DNA from 3 places in the Rhizobium sp. M1 genome. Region 3 is predicted to be linked to each of the others. Evidence: predicted binding sites of a transcription regulator. Region 3 holds the regulator's gene; each other region holds the start of a gene.

Region 1 (5,716 bases), on a different contig from region 3:
CTCCTGCAGCATCGAAACGAAAGCCGCCCAGTCCTCGCCACAGCGCGGCGGCGCCGGCATGGCGGCGAGCGCCGACAGCGGGCTCGCATCCTCGGCCATCAGGTCGAGTGCCTTCTGCGCTGTCGACGGCCCGACGCCCGGCAGGATCTGCATCAGCCGGAAGCCCGCCACCCGGTCGCGCGGGTTCTGCGCGAAGCGAAGGGCGGCCAGCATGTCCTTGACATGGGCGCTGTCGAGAAATTTCAGCCCGCCGAATTTGACGAAGGGAATGTTGCGCCGGGTCAGCTCGACCTCCAGCGGTCCACTGTGATGCGAAGCGCGGAACAGCACCGCCTGCTGCTTGAGCTTCAGGCCCTCCTCGCGATTGTCGAGCACCTTGTCGGCGACGTAACGCGCTTGCTCGGCCTCGTCGCGCACGGTGACGAGGCGCGGCCGCTCGGCCGATTGCCGCTCGGTCCAGAGATTTTTGGTGAAGCGCTCCGAGGCGAGATCGATGACGGCGTTGGCGGCTGTCAGGATCGGCTGCGTCGAGCGATAGTTGCGGTCGAGCGTGACGATATTGGCGGGCGGGCTGAAGGCGGCGGGAAAATCGAGGATGTTGCGCACTGTCGCTGCGCGGAAGGAATAGATCGACTGCGCATCGTCGCCGACGACGGTCAGTCCCCGACCGCCGGGCTTCAGCGCCATCAGGATCGAGGCCTGCAGCCGGTTGGTGTCCTGATATTCGTCGACCAGCACATGGTCGAAGCGGCTGCCGATATCCTCGGCGATCACGCTCTCGCCGACCATCTGTGCCCAGTAGAGCAGGAGGTCGTCGTAATCGAGTACGTTCTGGGCCTGCTTGGCCTCGACATAGCAGGCGAAAAGCTCGCGCAGCTGTTTGTCCCAGGCCGCGCACCAGGGAAAGGCGTCGCGCAGCACCTGGTCGAGCGCCGTCTCCGAATTGACCGCCCTGGAATAAATGGCAAGGCAGGTGCCCTTGGCCGGAAACCGGCTTTCCGTCTTGGAGAAGCCGAGATCGTGCCGGATCAGGTTCATCAGGTCGGCGCTGTCTTCGCGGTCATGGATGGTGAAATCGGCATCGAGGCCGATCTGCTTGTTATAGTCGCGCAGCAGCCTGGCGCCGATGCCGTGGAAGGTGCCGGACCAATGAAGCGCATCGGCCATGACGCCGGCATTCGAACCGAGCACATCGCGGCAGATGCGCTCGACGCGCCGCGCCATTTCGGCCGCCGCCCGGCGCGAGAAGGTCATCAGCAGGATGCGGCGGGGATCGGCGCCCTTGACGATCAGATGGGCGACCCGATGCGCCAAGGTATTGGTCTTGCCGGAACCGGCGCCGGCGATGACCAGCAGCGGCCCGGCAATATGGCTGCCGTCGGTGAGCGTGCCGTGCTCGACGGCCATACGCTGCTGGGGATTGAGCTTTTCGAGATACATCCAGCCGTCCGGTCGGGCTCCCGCAGAATCACTGCGAGAAGATTAGATGTTCCTTGAATGTTCGCGATTTCAGCCGCTGTCAAGCCTGGAACGGCGCAAGTCTCATTCGGGGAAATCCGGCCCCACCACGCGCCGCACCAGCTTCAGGCTGCGGTCCGGCTGAAGAATATAGGTTTCCTCCACGCGCTGGCCGCTCTCGTTGTAGAACTGATTGTAGACGGCGCTGCCGACCGGCGATTTGGTGAGCTTCGTCCGCGGCTGGCCGCCATAGGTGATACTGCCGGGAATGGGTTCCAGCGCCGGGCTGTCGACCGAGGAGCAGCCGGTCAGCAATGCGGCGGCAAACAAGGCGGGCATCAGCACTTTCATCGTCGTCATCCCTCTTTCGACTGCAGCAGATATGGAAGCCGCAGCAGCGTCCGCCAAGGGTGGGCGAGCCTGGCACGCAGAAATCACGCGCGAATATCCCGTCGAGACCGGCGGACCGCAACGAAAACCCCGTTGCAGCGTTAACCTGGATATACCAACCTCAGGAGACGCTTAAGTGATCGGGTTTCCTGTATTCCCCGACCATGACGAACCCGGCCGACAGGGCCATGGCGAGGCGGCGACACGCGCTTCGGTCGAGAGCGCGCTCCATGCCGCCGATGATCTCGACGCCGGAGAAATCACCGTCAGCATGCTTGGTTCCTATGTCATCCTCGAAGGTTTCGTGCGCCGGCACGGCGATGTCGAACGGGCGGTCGAGATCGCTGAAAGCGTCGTCGGCCAAGGCTATGTGCATAGCCGCCTGTTGCGGCGCTGAGGGAACCAAGTGAGCCTCCGCGTGTTGAAATGCCGGATCGAAACGCTGGAGACCATCATGCAGTTGCTTCTTCGCCTGTGGGCAACGACCTTGATTATCGGTTGCGGTGTCTTTGCCGGCCCCGCCTATGCCTCGCTCGAAACCGGCACGAACTATTCCGCGCTTCCGAAGGACCAGATCGCGCTCAACGAGTATACCGAAACGGCCGCCTGCCAGCCGGCAGAGCCGCACTATCTGCCGTCCTTCATCCGCACGGCGGACGGCACGATCATCGGTGTCGGCTATATCGAGGTGGAGAATGAAGGCGGCGCGGGCTGCTGAGACCCCGATCGGCTCGAACGAGGCTCGCCGGCGTTTCCGGAGACGAGCCTCTGACCATCATCATGATGGCTGAGTGTTTTCTATCGAAACAGCTGTCTGAGGCGCAACACCTTTTGCGCCAAAACCCGGCACCTGCTCGATGCAGGGTTAAGTGAAAATTAAACAACGTACCGTTTCGGCACGACTTGGCGAACAAACCAATAACGTCCGGACGTCCTCGCCGTGCTAGTGCAGCTTCAGCTTCGCCTCTTCAGCCGCCGCCAGGAATTCGGCTCTTGCCTCCTCCACGCTCTTGCGACCGTCGAGCGCTGCCCGGCAGGTGCTGCGCGCCTTGATATAATGCAGCCCGCGCGAACTCGGCCAGAAATCCGCCAGGCACTTCAAGGCATCAAACGGCCCAGTGACCGTTCGCGCATCGGCTCCTTCGAAACCGACCGTGACCGGGCTGTTCCATCGTTCAGTTGCCATCGATGCTCCTCCAGGGTTTTCGACAGAAACAGGTGCGGCACCTCCCAGTTCCTCCGGGGAGACTCCGCTATGATAGGCATTCTAGCGTGATTTTCACGGCCAACAATGGTGAATCGTTCGTTGCTGGTGAACGGAAATGCCCACTTGGCGACGCGGGATCGCAGGATGCGAAGAGGACTACGCCCGTACGCGAAGGAGAGGCCTTAAATAAACCATATGGTGCAGGCCCGTATCGTCGATCGGTGCTCCGCCAACTGAGGGCTCAATATGGGTTTAGGTCGACATCTGATGCGGGCTGCTTTTCTCTGCGGTGCGCTCGCCACGCCCGCTCTAGCCCAAGGCGCGGAGTTGGCCGCTGAGGAGGCTTTCCTGACACAGATCTCCGTCGAAACCATCCCCAAAATGCAGCGGGGATATTTGCAAGCTACCCTCCCGGTGTACGGGACGGTCATTGATCTTGGCGTCTATCTCTCGGCAGAAAAATTTGAACACTGGTATGTCGAAGGCGTGTTCGATGGAATTCCCTTAGGGCCTCACGCACCGATTCCAGATGAAGAAGTGGTGCTGACCGGAGAATTGTTCGAACTCTGGCAGTTTTCGCCGTTCATATCTTATTATCTGGAAGTCACCGAAATCCCGGATTGTACTGCCATGCTGTCCGCTTCGTGCGGATGGCTGCCCCTCACCCTAACCCTCTCCCCGTAAACGGGGCGAGGGGACGTGCCCTGCTAGGGGCCAGCGAGGGACGGAGACGTTGCGGCATATCCCCTTCGCCCCGGTTACGGGGAGAAGGTGGCGGCAGCCGGATGAGGGGCGGCCGGGCACACGAGATATGATGTTATTGCCTGAAAGAAAACTGGTGCTGCCGAGTGGGATTGAACCACCGACCTCACCCTTACCAAGGGTGTGCTCTACCACTGAGCTACGGCAGCAGGACCAGGACCCGTGCGAGCCGGGCGGCTCAATCGCGGGAACGGGGCGGCTATTGCCACAGCTTGACGACAAGCGCAAGCCGCAAATTCCAACTTCGCGTGGATTGCGATGCAAGGGCCTTTTGGATCGGCGCGAATTCGGCTAATCCTGTCACATGAACGACAAGACCGAAACCGGCCAGCAGAGCCGCAAAGAGGCAATCGAGGCACAGGCGAAACTGCGCCGCGAGCGGGCCGCCGAAAAGCTCAGGGAAAATCTCAGCCGACGCAAACAGCAGGTGCGCGCCCGCCGTTCCGGCCAGGCCGACGAAACAAATGGGCTGCCCGCCGCAAAAATGGACGAATCGTAATGTTCCGTCCGGCACGAATTGAAGCTCCGCAAGAAATCCCCTAAACACCCACTCCTTCTTTCAAGTCAGAACTTTCAGGAAAGGCGGGCGCGGCCCGTAGGCGCACATGGATCGTATCAGAATCGTCGGCGGTAATGAGCTGAATGGCATCATTCCGATTTCCGGCGCCAAGAATGCCGCACTGCCGCTGATGATCGCCTCGCTTTTGACCAGCGATACGCTGACGCTGGAAAATGTGCCGCATCTGGCCGATGTCGAACTCCTGATGCGCATCCTCGGCAATCACGGCGTCGACGTCGCCGTCAACGGCCGCCGCGAGCGCCAGGAGGATTCCTACGCCCGCACGATCCATTTCACCTGCCGCACCATCGTCGACACCACGGCTTCTTACGAGCTGGTGTCGAAGATGCGCGCCTCCTTCTGGGTCATCGGGCCGCTGCTGGCGCGCGAAGGCCATTGCCGCGTGTCGCTGCCGGGCGGCTGCGCCATCGGCACGCGCCCGGTCGATCTCTTCATCGAAGGCCTGACGGCGCTCGGTGCGACCATGGAGATCGACGCCGGTTATATCAACGCCAAGGCCCCGGACGGCGGCCTGATCGGCGCGCGCTACACCTTCCCGAAGGTCTCGGTCGGTGCCACCCATGTGATGATGATGGCGGCGACGCTGGCGCGCGGCACGACCGTCATCGGCAATGCCGCCCGTGAGCCTGAGGTCGTCGACCTCGCCAACTGCCTGAACGCCATGGGCGCCAAGATCTCCGGCGCCGGCACCGCGACCATCACGATCGAAGGCGTCACCTCGCTCTCCGGCGCCCGCCACCGCGTCCTGCCGGATCGCATCGAAACCGGCACCTATGCCATGGCCGTCGCCATGGCCGGCGGCGACGTCGTGCTCGAAAATACCGATGTGTCGCTGCTCGAAACCGCGCTGGAAACGCTGCGTCGCGCCGGCGCGGATATCTCCGCGACCAACAACGGCATCCGCGTCAAGCGCAACGGCGCCGGCATCAAGCCGGTCGATATCGTCACCGATCCCTTCCCGGGTTTCCCGACCGACCTGCAGGCGCAGTTCATGGCGCTGATGACCCGCTCCTCCGGCATCTCGCATGTCACCGAGACCATCTTCGAAAACCGCTTCATGCACGTGCAGGAGCTGGCCCGGCTCGGCGCCAGGATCACGCTCTCCGGCCAGACGGCGAAGATCGAGGGTGTCCAGCGCCTGCGCGGCGCGCCTGTTATGGCGACCGATCTGCGCGCTTCCGTTTCGCTCGTCATCGCCGGCCTTGCCGCCGAGGGCGAAACCACGGTCTCCCGCGTCTATCACCTCGATCGCGGTTTCGAGCGGCTAGAGGAGAAGCTGACCCGCTGCGGCGCCGTCGTCGAGCGCATCAGCGAGTAAG
Region 2 (5,716 bases), on a different contig from region 3:
GCAGCGCCTCCTCAGCTCTCCAGCGTGCCGGCCTCGCGCGACGTCTTGCTGGGCCCGGCGCAGACGATCTTCATCAGGTCGCCGCGCCGCCGCACCAGCCGGTCCGAGGTCCGGGTCAGGATCAGCCCGTCCTGCGGCGCCTGCACATCGATGCTGCCATCAACTTGCCCCGGCCGGGTGATGATCGTCGCCAGACGCTCGCCCTCCACAACCCTGTCGCCGATCGCGCGATGGAAGAGCACGGCGCCGCCTTCGGGAGCCCGGATGATCTCGACATTGTCGAGTGGCACGGCCGGGCCGGCAAACGCGGCCGGCGCCACCGGTTCGTCGCTGACGATCCCGCGTGATGTGAGGAAACGCCAGAGCCCGTCCGCATCCCGCTTCGCCAGCGCCGGATCGACATCGCGCTTGCCGCGCAGCTCGACCGTGACCGAAAGCTTGCCCGGCAGCATGGACCGTCGTTCGCCGGGGATTTCATATTTCCATGCAAAGCCGACGGCCTCCTCGAAGGCGGAGCTTTCGCCATCCGAAAGCAGCACGGCCTCCATGTCGAGCGCGGCGGCGAGATCGGCCGCCTCCGGCCAGAACGCCTCGTCGATATAGGCATATTGCAGCGATTCGTCGTCGCAATGCAGGTCGAGGACGAGATCGGCGCCGAGCGCCATATGCAGTAGCTGCCGCTTCAACCTGTCGGTAGCCGGGTAATCGTCGAGCTCTTCGATCAGCGTCGCCCGATCGGCAATGGAGATCAGCGGGAAATCCCGGTTGAAATTGGTGCGCGAACCAAGGTCGAAACGGCCCTGCAAATCACCGAAATGCGACTGCGCCGCACCGATCGGATTGGCCTGCGGCACGATGGTGATGCCGCCCAGGATGCCATCCTGGTCTTCCGCCCGCCGCAGCTGCTCGCAGAGGAAATGCAGGAGCGCCGTTCCCGGCAGTTCGCCGGCATGCAGTGCCGCCTGAATATAGATCTTCGGCGCCTTCGGATCGCGACCCTTGAAGCGCAGCACTGGCAGCCGCCATTCCGTTCCCGGGGTATCGCCCGGGATGATGATCTCTGAAACGTCCATGCTGTCGTGCTCCGCGTTTGCCGTCCCAACGGCTCTTCCAGCTTTATGCGCGGATATCCGGCAAGCGCAAGCCTCACCGGGCGCGGTGCCCTCAGCCGAGAAGCGGCCAGCGATCGATGATGTGGTATTCGGTTTTTCCGAGAATGCTGTGGATCAGCAGGAATTCCTGCGCCGTCCATGAAACCGGTTGGTCGAGCCGCGTCGGCGGCACCGCCTTGCGGTCGTAGAGCAGCGTCATATGCGGCGTGAAATTGCGATCGATATTGTCACGCAATCCCGTATTGTGCATGCCGACGCCCAACTGGACATGCAGGCGCATGAGCGGCATCAGCCCGCCTTTGCTGCAGAGCACCAGAGGCCGCGCCTTGCCCTGCCGCTTGAAGCTCATGATCCTGTCGAAGGTGACCGCGATCGGCGCGCCCTCGACTGTGGCGCCGGCCTGCCGGGCGGCAAAGATCACGTCCTCCGGCAACGCCTCATAGTCGCCGACGCCGATAACGCTCACATGCAGCGTCGTCAGCCGCGGCTTTGCGGCAAGGGAGAAGGTCTTGCCATAGTCATCGGCGATCGAAGCGGCTTGCCGTTCGACGATCGCAGGCGGGCGGAACGCAAAGAAAAGCCTGTGACCGCCGTTCCGGCTTTCACCCGTCCGCCCGCGCCGATTTTGACCATGGTCGAAATCGAAGGAAATCTGGTTCATGGCCTGTCGGGTCGTCATGACCGCCTCGCGCTCCAAAAACGGGGCGAAAGATACGTCGGCAAGGGAGAATATCAAGAACAAAAAAAGAACGAGATGCGCAAGAATCGGGTTGAAACAGCGGCCGTCCCGTATGATTTTGGTGGTAATCGAAAACGCGGAGGCTGTTTCATGGCCCAGACGATACACCACTATCTCATCTTCGAAACCGCGGGTGGTTTCTGCGGCATTGCCTGGAGCGATGCCGGCATCGTCCGTTTCCAGCTGCCGACGAAAACCGCGGAGGCAACCGAGCGGCTCTTGCTGCGCCGGCTGCCCGATGGCTTGCCCGGTGCGCCGACGCCTGATGTGCTCGAGACCGTGGCGGCAGTGAAGCGCTACTTCCAGGGTGAGGAGACGGATTTTTCTGGCGTGGAACTCGATCTTGCCGGCCAGGATGCCTTTTTCAGGGAGATTTATGCGGCGGCAAGGCGCATCGGCTGGGGCCGGACGACCACCTACGGCGCGCTGGCGAAAGAGCTCGGCGCCGGGCCGGAAGCGGCCCGCGACGTCGGCCAGGCGATGGCGAAGAACCCTGTCGCGCTGATCATTCCCTGCCACCGGGTGCTGGCGGCCGGCGGCAAGATCGGCGGCTTCTCCGCTCCCGGCGGTTCGACCTCGAAGACCCGCATGCTGGAGCTCGAAGGCGTCAACCTCGCCCCGCCGCCCGCCCAGCAGTCGCTGGGGTTTTAGGCGGCGGGCAATTTCAATTGGATATCGGCTGCTCAATGCGGGCTGGCCGTCGGCCGGATGATGATCTCGCTGACATCGACATCGTCAGGCTGGCTGACGGCATAAAGGATCGAATTGGCGATAGAATCGGGGCTGATCGTGATCGCCCTGAAGGCTTTCATGGCGTCGCGCGCGGTCGGGTCGGTGATCGTGTCGGCCAGTTCCGATGTCGTCGTGCCGGGAGAGATGACGGTCACGCGGATGCGATCGGTCTCTTGCCGCAGCCCGTCCGAGATTGCACGGACGGCGAATTTCGTCGCGCAATAGACGGCGGCCGTTGGCGAGACGCTGTGACCGCCGATCGAAGACAGGTTGATGATCTGTCCGGATCCCTGCGCCTTCATGATCGGCAGGGCCGCGGCGATGCCGTAGAGCACGCCCTTGATGTTGACGTCGATCATCTGGTCCCATTCATCGACCTTCAGGGCCTCGAGCGGCGAGAGCGGCATCAGGCCGGCATTGTTGACGATGACATCAAGCCGGCCGAACTCGGATCTGGCAAAGCCTGCGAAGGCCTCGACCTCGGAGCGGTCGGTGACGTCAAGCTTTCGCAGCCGTACCGTTCCGCCCCTGGCTTCGATGTCGCCGGCGAGCCTCTCCAGGCGCTCAGTGCGGCGAGCGCCGATCACGATGTGGGCGCCGGCCGCAGCCAGCACCTTTGCAGCAGCCTCGCCGATGCCGCTGCTGGCGCCGGTGATGGCAATGACCTTTCCTTCGATGTTCGACATTTCAAGCTCCATTTGTCTGTTGAGTGTTTTTTCGGGCGCGGTTCAGTCGGGGAAATCGGCGCTGAGCGTTGTCTGCGCCCAGCCGTCGAAATTCGCCCGCAGCGCATCGAGCCGTTCGCGGGCAATCTTCAGGGCGGGCGCGCCGAGGAGCAGGCGCAATGGCGGCTCCTCCGCCTCGAACGCCGATATGATGGCAGCGGCGGCACGCGCGGGATCGCCGGGCTGTTTGCCGGAGACCGAACGGGTGGCCTGGCGCCGCTTGCCTGAGGTTTCGGCATAATCGTCGATAACAGTCCTGGATTCGACCATCGACCGGCCCGCCCAATCCGTGCGGAAGGCACCGGGTTCGAGGATCGTCACCCTGATGCCGAGCGGCTTGACCTCATGGGAAAGCGATTCCGACAGGGCTTCGACTGCGAACTTGGTGGCGTGGTAGTAGCCGGTCGCGGCGAAGGCGACGAGCCCGCCGAGCGACGAGACGTTGAAGACATGCCCCCGCCGGCGCGCGCGCATGCCCGGCAGGACATGCTTGGTGACGGCAATCAGGCCGAAGACATTGGTCTCGAACTGGGCGCGTATCTCTGCGTCCTCGCCCTCTTCGATCGCCGAGAGGTAACCGCAGCCGGCATTGTTGACCGTGACGTCGATCGCGCCGAAATGCGCCTCGGCGTCGTGAACCGCGCGGGTGACGGAGTGGCCATCCGTCACATCGAGGGCGAGAGCAAGGGCGCGGTCGCCGTGTTCCGTTGCGAGATCCCGGAGGGTCTCGGGTCTGCGCGCCGTCATCGCGGCGCGCCAGCCACGGGCGAGAACCGCCTCGGCGAGCGCCCGGCCGAGGCCGGACGATGCGCCTGTTATGAACCAGATGGGTGTGGTGGAAGACATGATCCTCATCCTTTCCGGCCGGATAGAGCCTTATTGAGCGAGCTTGTCATTTGCGGCGAAGCACCATGCCGCCGTGATGGAGGGTGTTACCGTCAACGAAATCACCATCGGCCGTGAAGCCGGTATCGTCCCAGTATTCGATGTGGCTTCCGACCACTTCGTAACGGCCTCGATAGGCGCTCTCCCGGTTTCCTCGGGCCTCGTCATAGCGACCGTTGGGCAGAAGCTGGTGGCGGACCCGGCCGTCGTCGGTCACCCACATGCCGACATAGGGATGTTGCTGCATCGTATTCTCGCTTGCTTGCTGACGCGTGGATTGGCGGCCGCCGACGCTATCTCCGGCTGCCGGGCTGACCGCCGTACTGGCTAAGGTGGCGGCGGCGCAAAAATGCAGAACGGATCTCATGGCAATGTTTTGCATCCTTCTTCCTTTCGAGGTCAGGACCGCTGTTTTGGCGGGCCTCGACAGAAAAGATAGGCGCACGAACTGAAGTGATTAAGTTGCCAATCCGCGATGACTTGGTTAGATTTTCTAACCAATGGTCGACGATCTAGAAGGCATATCAGTCTTTCTCGCCGTGGCGGAGGCGCGGAGCTTTCGCCTTGCAGGCGAGCGTCTCGGCGTCACCCGCTCCGCCGTCAGTCAATCCCTGCAGCGTCTGGAGGATCGTCTTGGCGTCGCGCTCGTCCAGCGCACGACGCGCAGCGTCAGCCTGACCGAAGCCGGCGAAGTGTTCTTCGCGGCGGTTCGTCCATCGGTCCGGCAGGTCACGGATGCCATGCAGACGGTGCGGGACATGCAGGCGCGCCCGAGCGGCCTGCTGAGGATCACGGTGTCCTCGATCGCCGAGAGCTTTCTGTCCGGCACGTTGCTCGCCGGCTTCATGCAGGCCTGTCCCGAAATCAAACTGGATATCACCGTCACAGATGACGAATTCGATATCGTCGAAACCGGTTTCGATGCCGCTGTCCGTCTGGGCGAAGTGATCGAGCAGGATATGATCGCGGTCCCGGTCTCAGAGCCGCAGCGGCAATGCGCGGCCGCGTCCCCCGCCTACCTCGAGCGTCACGGCAGTCCCCGCCATCCAAGCGAACTCCAGGACCATGCCTGCATCGGATGGCGACCGCGCCCGGATACGGCGCCCTATCGCTGGGAATTCACCGAGAATGATCGTGATTTCGACGTCGCCGTCGATCCCGCAGTGACGACGAACGACATGGGCATGATGATCCGCATGGCCTGCGCCGGCGCCGGGATCACCTTCGGCATGGTGGAAACCTTCCAGCCCTATATCGACCGCGGCGAACTCATGCCGCTGCTCGAAGATTTCTGCCCGCCCTTTCCCGGCTTCTATCTCTATTATCCCAGGCGCCAGCGGCAGCCGCTGAAGCTGCGGGCCCTGGTCGATCATATCAGGAAGTCCGCGAGGGGTTAGATATGGTCGAGCCCTGACCGAAGGGTGCGATGGCTCCTGCCGGCATACGCCCGCCCCGGCTCAAGGTTGCCCCTGTCACGCGGTTTTGCTATTTCCCCATCGCCAAGGATCAGGGGCGAGGGGCTC
Region 3 (5,716 bases):
CAAGCCTTGGCGACCGCGTCGAAGGCAAGCAGCTTCTCAAGCAAGCGCGGCATGTCCTTGAGATAAACCATGTTCGGGCCGTCGGACGGCGCGTTGTCAGGGTCCTGGTGGGTTTCGAGGAAGACGCCGGCAATTCCCGTCGCCACGGCTGCGCGCGCCAGCGTTTCAACGAATTCGCGCTGACCGCCCGAGGATTCGCCCTGCCCGCCCGGCTGGGCGACGGAATGGGTCGCATCGAAAATGACGGGCGCGCCCATCGCCGCCATGATCGGCAGCGAGCGCATGTCGGAAACCAGCGTATTGTAGCCGAAGGAAGCGCCGCGCTCGCACAGCAGCACGTTCGGATTGCCGCTGGCATTGAGCTTCTTCAGGACGTTCTTCATATCCCAGGGGGCGAGGAACTGGCCTTTCTTGACGTTGACGACGCGGCCGGTCCGGGCAGCGGCGATCAGAAGATCGGTCTGGCGGCAGAGGAAGGCGGGGATCTGCAGAACGTCGATCACCTCCGCCACCTCGGCGCATTGCTCGGCGGTGTGAACGTCGGTCAGGACGGGAAAGCCGAATTCCTTCTTCAGGTCGGCGAAGACCTCCATGCCCTTTTCAAGCCCGATGCCGCGCTCTGCCGAGAGCGAGGTGCGGTTCGCCTTGTCGAAGGAACTCTTGTAGACGAGGCCGATACCGAGCTTTGCGCAGAGCTCCTTCAGCGTACCGGCGACCATGAAGGCGTGGTCACGGCTCTCCATCTGGCAGGGGCCGGCAATCAGCGACAGGCGCCCGGTATTGGAAAAGGTGACCTGGCCTTCGCCTTCGCCGATCTTGACCTCGGAATTGGTATCAGTGCTCATCGTGGTTCCTCGAAGGCAAAAAGCGCGCCCTGCCCGGGCGTGGGCTTCACCAGAATGCGATTGTTCTTGCGTGTGTATGTCACTCCGTTAGCAGCCAAATGCGCTTCTGTCACGGCAAGATCGGTGACGGTGAAGAGGATTGCCTGACCGCGCAGGCCACGATCGGCGGCGGAAACGACAAGCTCGAAATAGGCCTCCAGCCCTTCCGGCGTCATCAGGCTGATCTTGGCATTGGATGCCGCGATCTTCATGCCGAAACCGGTTTTCTCCACCACCGTCTGCCCGACCGCAAGACCAACGAAGGCGGCAAATGCAGCCGGCTCCGGCGAACAAAGGGCGATCTCGGCAATGCCGGTCACGCCATTGGCATGCGTCTCCAGAGCGGCACGACCGGCCGGGAACGAATTGATGCGCTGACAGGTGAAGAGAAAGAAGTCGGGCGCGCGCAGATCTCCTGAAAAGGCCAGTTTGAAGCTGCCGACGCTTTCCGAACCGTCCGGCATCCGCATCGGCCGGCTGAACTGCAACATCTCGCCGGCACTCGCGCCGCTACCCACGAATCGCCGATGATCGAGGCCGGCATCCTCGGTGAGGAAGGCCAACGCCGAAAGTCCCTCCTCGCCGCAGCGGAAGCGGAAGGCGCGATTGCGGGCGATGAAGACATTGCCGTGGCGGGCCGCTGTCTCGCTCTCCTCGACACTCGCCACGCCGAGCGGCTCGATATAGGTCTTGTCGGCGAAAAAGACGCAGGCATTTTCCGTTCCGAACGGATGGCGCGCATCGGCGGCGACGGTAAAGCCGAGCTTGCCGAGCCTTTCGCGCGCCAGGTCGATATTGACGACGGGCAGCACGACATGATCCAGCGGGTGCGGTTTGGCGGAATGTGCGATCATGATATCCCTCCTGACACGCCAGAGATGTGCGACAGCACCACCCTCAATGCAAGACATGTGCGCCAATCCGGCGAATGAAAATAAAAATCTCGACGAGTTGGCGCGAAGTTTTACGGAAATTTAGCTACTTGCGGAACACATATGGAACATATAGTGTCTGTTCTGGATTTGTTTCAATCACGGGGTCTGACGTCGATGCTCACGCGCAAACAACAGGAGCTTCTCCTTTTCATTCATGAGCGCATGAAGGAATCCGGCGTTCCGCCCTCTTTCGACGAGATGAAGGATGCCCTGGATCTCGCCTCGAAATCCGGCATTCATCGACTGATCACGGCGCTGGAGGAACGTGGTTTCATTCGCCGCCTACCGAACCGGGCCCGGGCCCTGGAAGTGATCAAGCTGCCGGAGGCCTATAGCCCCAGTCTTCAGCCGCGCCGCGGTTTTTCACCGAGCGTTATCGAAGGCAGCCTCGGCAAGCCCCAGCCGGTCGCCGCCCCCCCTGCCGCAAAGCCGATCGCCGACAACGGCAACACTGTGTCCGTGCCGGTCATGGGCCGGATCGCCGCCGGTGTTCCGATCTCGGCGATCCAGAACAACACGCACGACATCGTCGTTCCCTCAGACATGCTCGGCTCGGGTGAACATTATGCGCTGGAGGTCAAGGGCGATTCGATGATCGACGCCGGCATCTTCGACGGCGACACGGTGATCATCCGCAACGGCAGCACCGCAAGTCCCGGCGATATCGTCGTTGCGCTGGTCGACGACGAGGAAGCGACGCTGAAGCGCTTTCGCCGCAAGGGTGCCTCGATCGCCCTCGAAGCCGCCAACCCGGCTTACGAGACCCGTATCTTCGGGCCCGACCGGGTCAAGGTGCAGGGCAAGCTGGTCGGCCTCATTCGCCGTTATCACTGACAGCGGACGGGCCGGTTTCGGTAAAACTGTCTTTGCGCCAATCATAGGCTCGATGGCGCATCCATGGACGCGACAAAGCATCGAATGCGGTTGCGACCTCGAATCCCTCCTGTGCAAAACGCAGTTCGACGGAACCGGTCCTACGCAGCGTCTCGCCGGTGAAGAGTGTCGCACCCGAGCGGCAACGGTCGAAACGCAGGCGCACCGCGGTCACGACAATCTCGCCGGCGTCGCAGGCCGGGCCGAGATAGGCGGCGTTGTCGATGACGGCGACGACATGGCCATTGCCGAGCCTGGCTATACACCAGGCCTTCTTCACGCAGGAAAACCGATTTGTCTCACCGCCGGCTGCGGCGGTCGCCATCGCCGCCCTCGCGTCATTCTGCTGGTCGCGGGACAGCCTGACGCGGCGGTCCTCACCCGGTGGCGGGATGGCAGGACCATCCAGCATCTTCGGCGGGTGGTGCCTCGGCAGGACCAGCGCTCTTTGCCACTGGTCGAAGATGAAGTCCGGCGGGTTTTCACGGTTGGAAGCCATGGCCTCCGTCGCGACAAGCGCGACCAGACCACCATCCTCGGAAATCACCAGATCCGGTGGCCGGGACCCTGGCAGAATCAGCAGGATGAGCGTCGAAACGGCGAGGATCGATGTGCCGGCATGGCGCAACCGGGTGCGGAGCAGCGTCAGCAGCAGAAAGCCTGCCACGGCGACCGCGAAATACCAGGCGGGCAAGCGGCCGAGGCCGATGTCGCCGCCCCAGCCGGACACCGTCTTGGCGACCGCAATCACCAGATCGAGGCCGAAGCCGACCACTTTCCAGAGCGGAGCGTCCAGACCGAACGGCATGAGCAACATAGCCAGCAGCCCGGCCGGCATGACGATGAAGGAGATGATCGGCATCGTCGCAAGGTTTGCCGGCAGGCCATAAGCGGTCAGGCGATGAAAATGCTCGATCGAAAACAGCGCCGTGGAAAAGCCACCGATCAACGAGGTCAGGAAGACGCCGCCGAGGAAACCGGCGACCGCCACGACCGGCCGCAGGACCGGCAGCTTCAGCAACGGGTTTTCCCGGACGCGCCGGTCCTTCCACAGCTGGTAGCCCGATACCAGTGCCAAAGTCGCGGCAAAGGACATCTGGAAGCTCGGACCCAAGACTTCGGAGGGTGAAATGGCGATGATGACGAGCGCCGAGAGAACGACATTGCGCAGGCTGATCGACGGCCGATCGAAGAAGACGGCAATCAGCATGATCGCCATCATGATGAAGGCGCGTTCGGCCGAAACCCCGAATCCTGAGATCAGGAAGTAGGCCGTGACGGCGAGGAGCGCGCCGGCCGCGGCGAGCTTCTTTGTCGGATAGGCTTGAGCGACAACAGGAACGAGGCTGAGCAGCATCCGGAAACCGACGAAGAAGATGCCGGCCGACAACGCCATGTTGAGGCCCGAGATCGCCACGATATGCGCAAGGCCGGACTGGCGCAGCGCCTCCGTCGTTTCCTTCGAGATGGCGCGCCGCTCGTCAGTCACCAGAGCAGCGGCAAAAGCGCCTGTGTCGCCGGGCAGGATCGAGCGTATGCGATCGCCGATGCCGCTGCGCAACTGGTAAAGCCATTCGAGCAGAGCTTCGGACGTCGATCTCGCAGGCTGCGGGCCTGCCCGCGAATCGACTTTCTCGGGCGCACCGTAGAAGAAGCCGTTGGCGCCGATGCCATCGAAATAGGCACCGAAGGAAAAGTCGTTGAGCTCGGGAAGCGCCGGCCCCGCCGGCGGCGTCAACCGTGCTCGGCCGGTGATGACGTCACCGATCTCGAAAGGCGTATCGGCGCCGCGGGCGATCACGGTTATACGCCTCGGCGGCCGCTTCACCTGTGGCGCCTCGGTGCCGGTGACGGCAAGAACATAACGCCACCGCCTACGATCGTCGCCTTCGCGCCGCTCGACGCGGCCTATCACCGTCGTCGTCACGGATGAATCGAGTATGACAGTCGAGGCCCGCCAGCTTTCGAGCCGCGCGCAGAGCATGCCGCATACCACGAGGGCAAGCGCCATAAGCGTTGCCCGCAAGGCGGGCCGGCTGCGACCGGCGACGAGCACCGCAAGCATCAGTACCGACAGGCAGAGCAACGATGGAAGGAGCGGAAAATCCGTTGCAGCAAGAAACCAGTATGCCGCGCCGGCGCCGAGGAAGACCGGCGAGAACAGGAGCAGGCGGCCGTGGTCGGCCTCCTCGCTCAGCATCCGGCCGCCAGCACGCAGCGCTTGTCTCATTGCCGCCGGCAGCCGGTGGCGCAACGACATCGCGGACTGGGTTCTCGCCGGCCGCATCACCACAGCTGGGGCAGGAAGATCGGCCGGATCGGCAAGACCGACGCCCGCTTGCGGCCGCAATTCGACTGTCGTCAATTCCTGCATGCGCCGCCCGAACTTACCCTGCCCAGGCACCCAGAATGCAACCTCCGGGCAAATCCGGCAAGCATAATCGATTGAAATACGAGCGAAAATCGCAAATGCGAAAAGACCAGTCGAATCATCGGTTTCCGCTATGCGTGCCGCTCATCGCTGCAGTGCCTAAAAGGTGATGCCGCAATGCACAAAATGCCGTCACGGTAACTTGGCATTAGCTTCGCGATCATATAGCTATCGGTAAGGACGCTTAACCCCTATGGCGCTTTTGTGGCGCCACCGACATTTCGGAGGATCAGCATGACGGATCAAAGCGCAACAATAAAAATCGGTGACAAATCAGTCGACCTCGCCGTCAAAAGCGGCACGATCGGTCCAAGCGTCATCGATATCGGTGCTCTCTACAAGAACACCGCTTCCTTCACCTACGATCCGGGCTTCACCTCGACCGCATCCTGTGAATCGAAAATCACCTATATCGACGGCGACGAAGGCGTGCTGCTGCACCGCGGCTACCCGATCGAGCAGCTCGCCGAACATGGCGACTTCCTCGAGGTCTGCTACCTCCTGCTTTACGGCGAACTGCCGACGGCCGCGCAGAAGAAGGACTTCGACTATCGGGTCACGCATCACACCATGGTGCACGAGCAGATGAGCCG

Evidence for each region. Region 3 encodes LexA, which represses DNA repair genes until DNA is damaged. Its sites were predicted from a motif close to TGTTCNNNNTGTGTTCNG; they were not measured.
Region 1: a site for LexA is predicted at 1,488-1,505, ahead of CO655_RS11845 (ATP-dependent helicase). Genes of this name have one in related genera too.
Region 2: a site for LexA is predicted at 1,847-1,864, ahead of CO655_RS23425 (2'-5' RNA ligase family protein). Genes of this name have one in related genera too.

The regions. Positions count from the first base shown of each region.
Region 1 covers NZ_NWSW01000010.1:162,650-168,365, reverse strand. Annotated here, with positions in the region: gene CO655_RS11845 (ATP-dependent helicase) at 1-1,440, opposite strand, end outside; gene CO655_RS11840 (hypothetical protein) at 1,543-1,809, opposite strand; gene CO655_RS11835 (BON domain-containing protein) at 1,985-2,245, shown strand; gene CO655_RS11830 (hypothetical protein) at 2,303-2,566, shown strand; gene CO655_RS11825 (DUF982 domain-containing protein) at 2,792-3,034, opposite strand; gene CO655_RS11820 (hypothetical protein) at 3,323-3,739, shown strand; tRNA gene CO655_RS11815 (tRNA-Thr) at 3,892-3,966, opposite strand; gene CO655_RS11810 (hypothetical protein) at 4,122-4,316, shown strand; gene murA (UDP-N-acetylglucosamine 1-carboxyvinyltransferase) at 4,423-5,715, shown strand.
Region 2 covers NZ_NWSW01000025.1:25,347-31,062, forward strand. Annotated here, with positions in the region: gene CO655_RS23420 (succinylglutamate desuccinylase/aspartoacylase family protein) at 12-1,073, opposite strand; gene CO655_RS23425 (2'-5' RNA ligase family protein) at 1,165-1,773, opposite strand; gene CO655_RS23430 (methylated-DNA--[protein]-cysteine S-methyltransferase) at 1,942-2,502, shown strand; gene CO655_RS23435 (SDR family oxidoreductase) at 2,535-3,269, opposite strand; gene CO655_RS23440 (oxidoreductase) at 3,312-4,163, opposite strand; gene CO655_RS23445 (Atu4866 domain-containing protein) at 4,201-4,575, opposite strand; gene CO655_RS23450 (LysR family transcriptional regulator) at 4,694-5,590, shown strand.
Region 3 covers NZ_NWSW01000034.1:57,609-63,324, reverse strand. Annotated here, with positions in the region: gene kdsA (3-deoxy-8-phosphooctulonate synthase) at 1-845, opposite strand, end outside; gene CO655_RS26825 (VOC family protein) at 842-1,738, opposite strand; gene lexA (transcriptional repressor LexA) at 1,934-2,653, shown strand; gene CO655_RS26815 (ComEC/Rec2 family competence protein) at 2,634-5,066, opposite strand; gene gltA (citrate synthase) at 5,358-5,716, shown strand, end outside.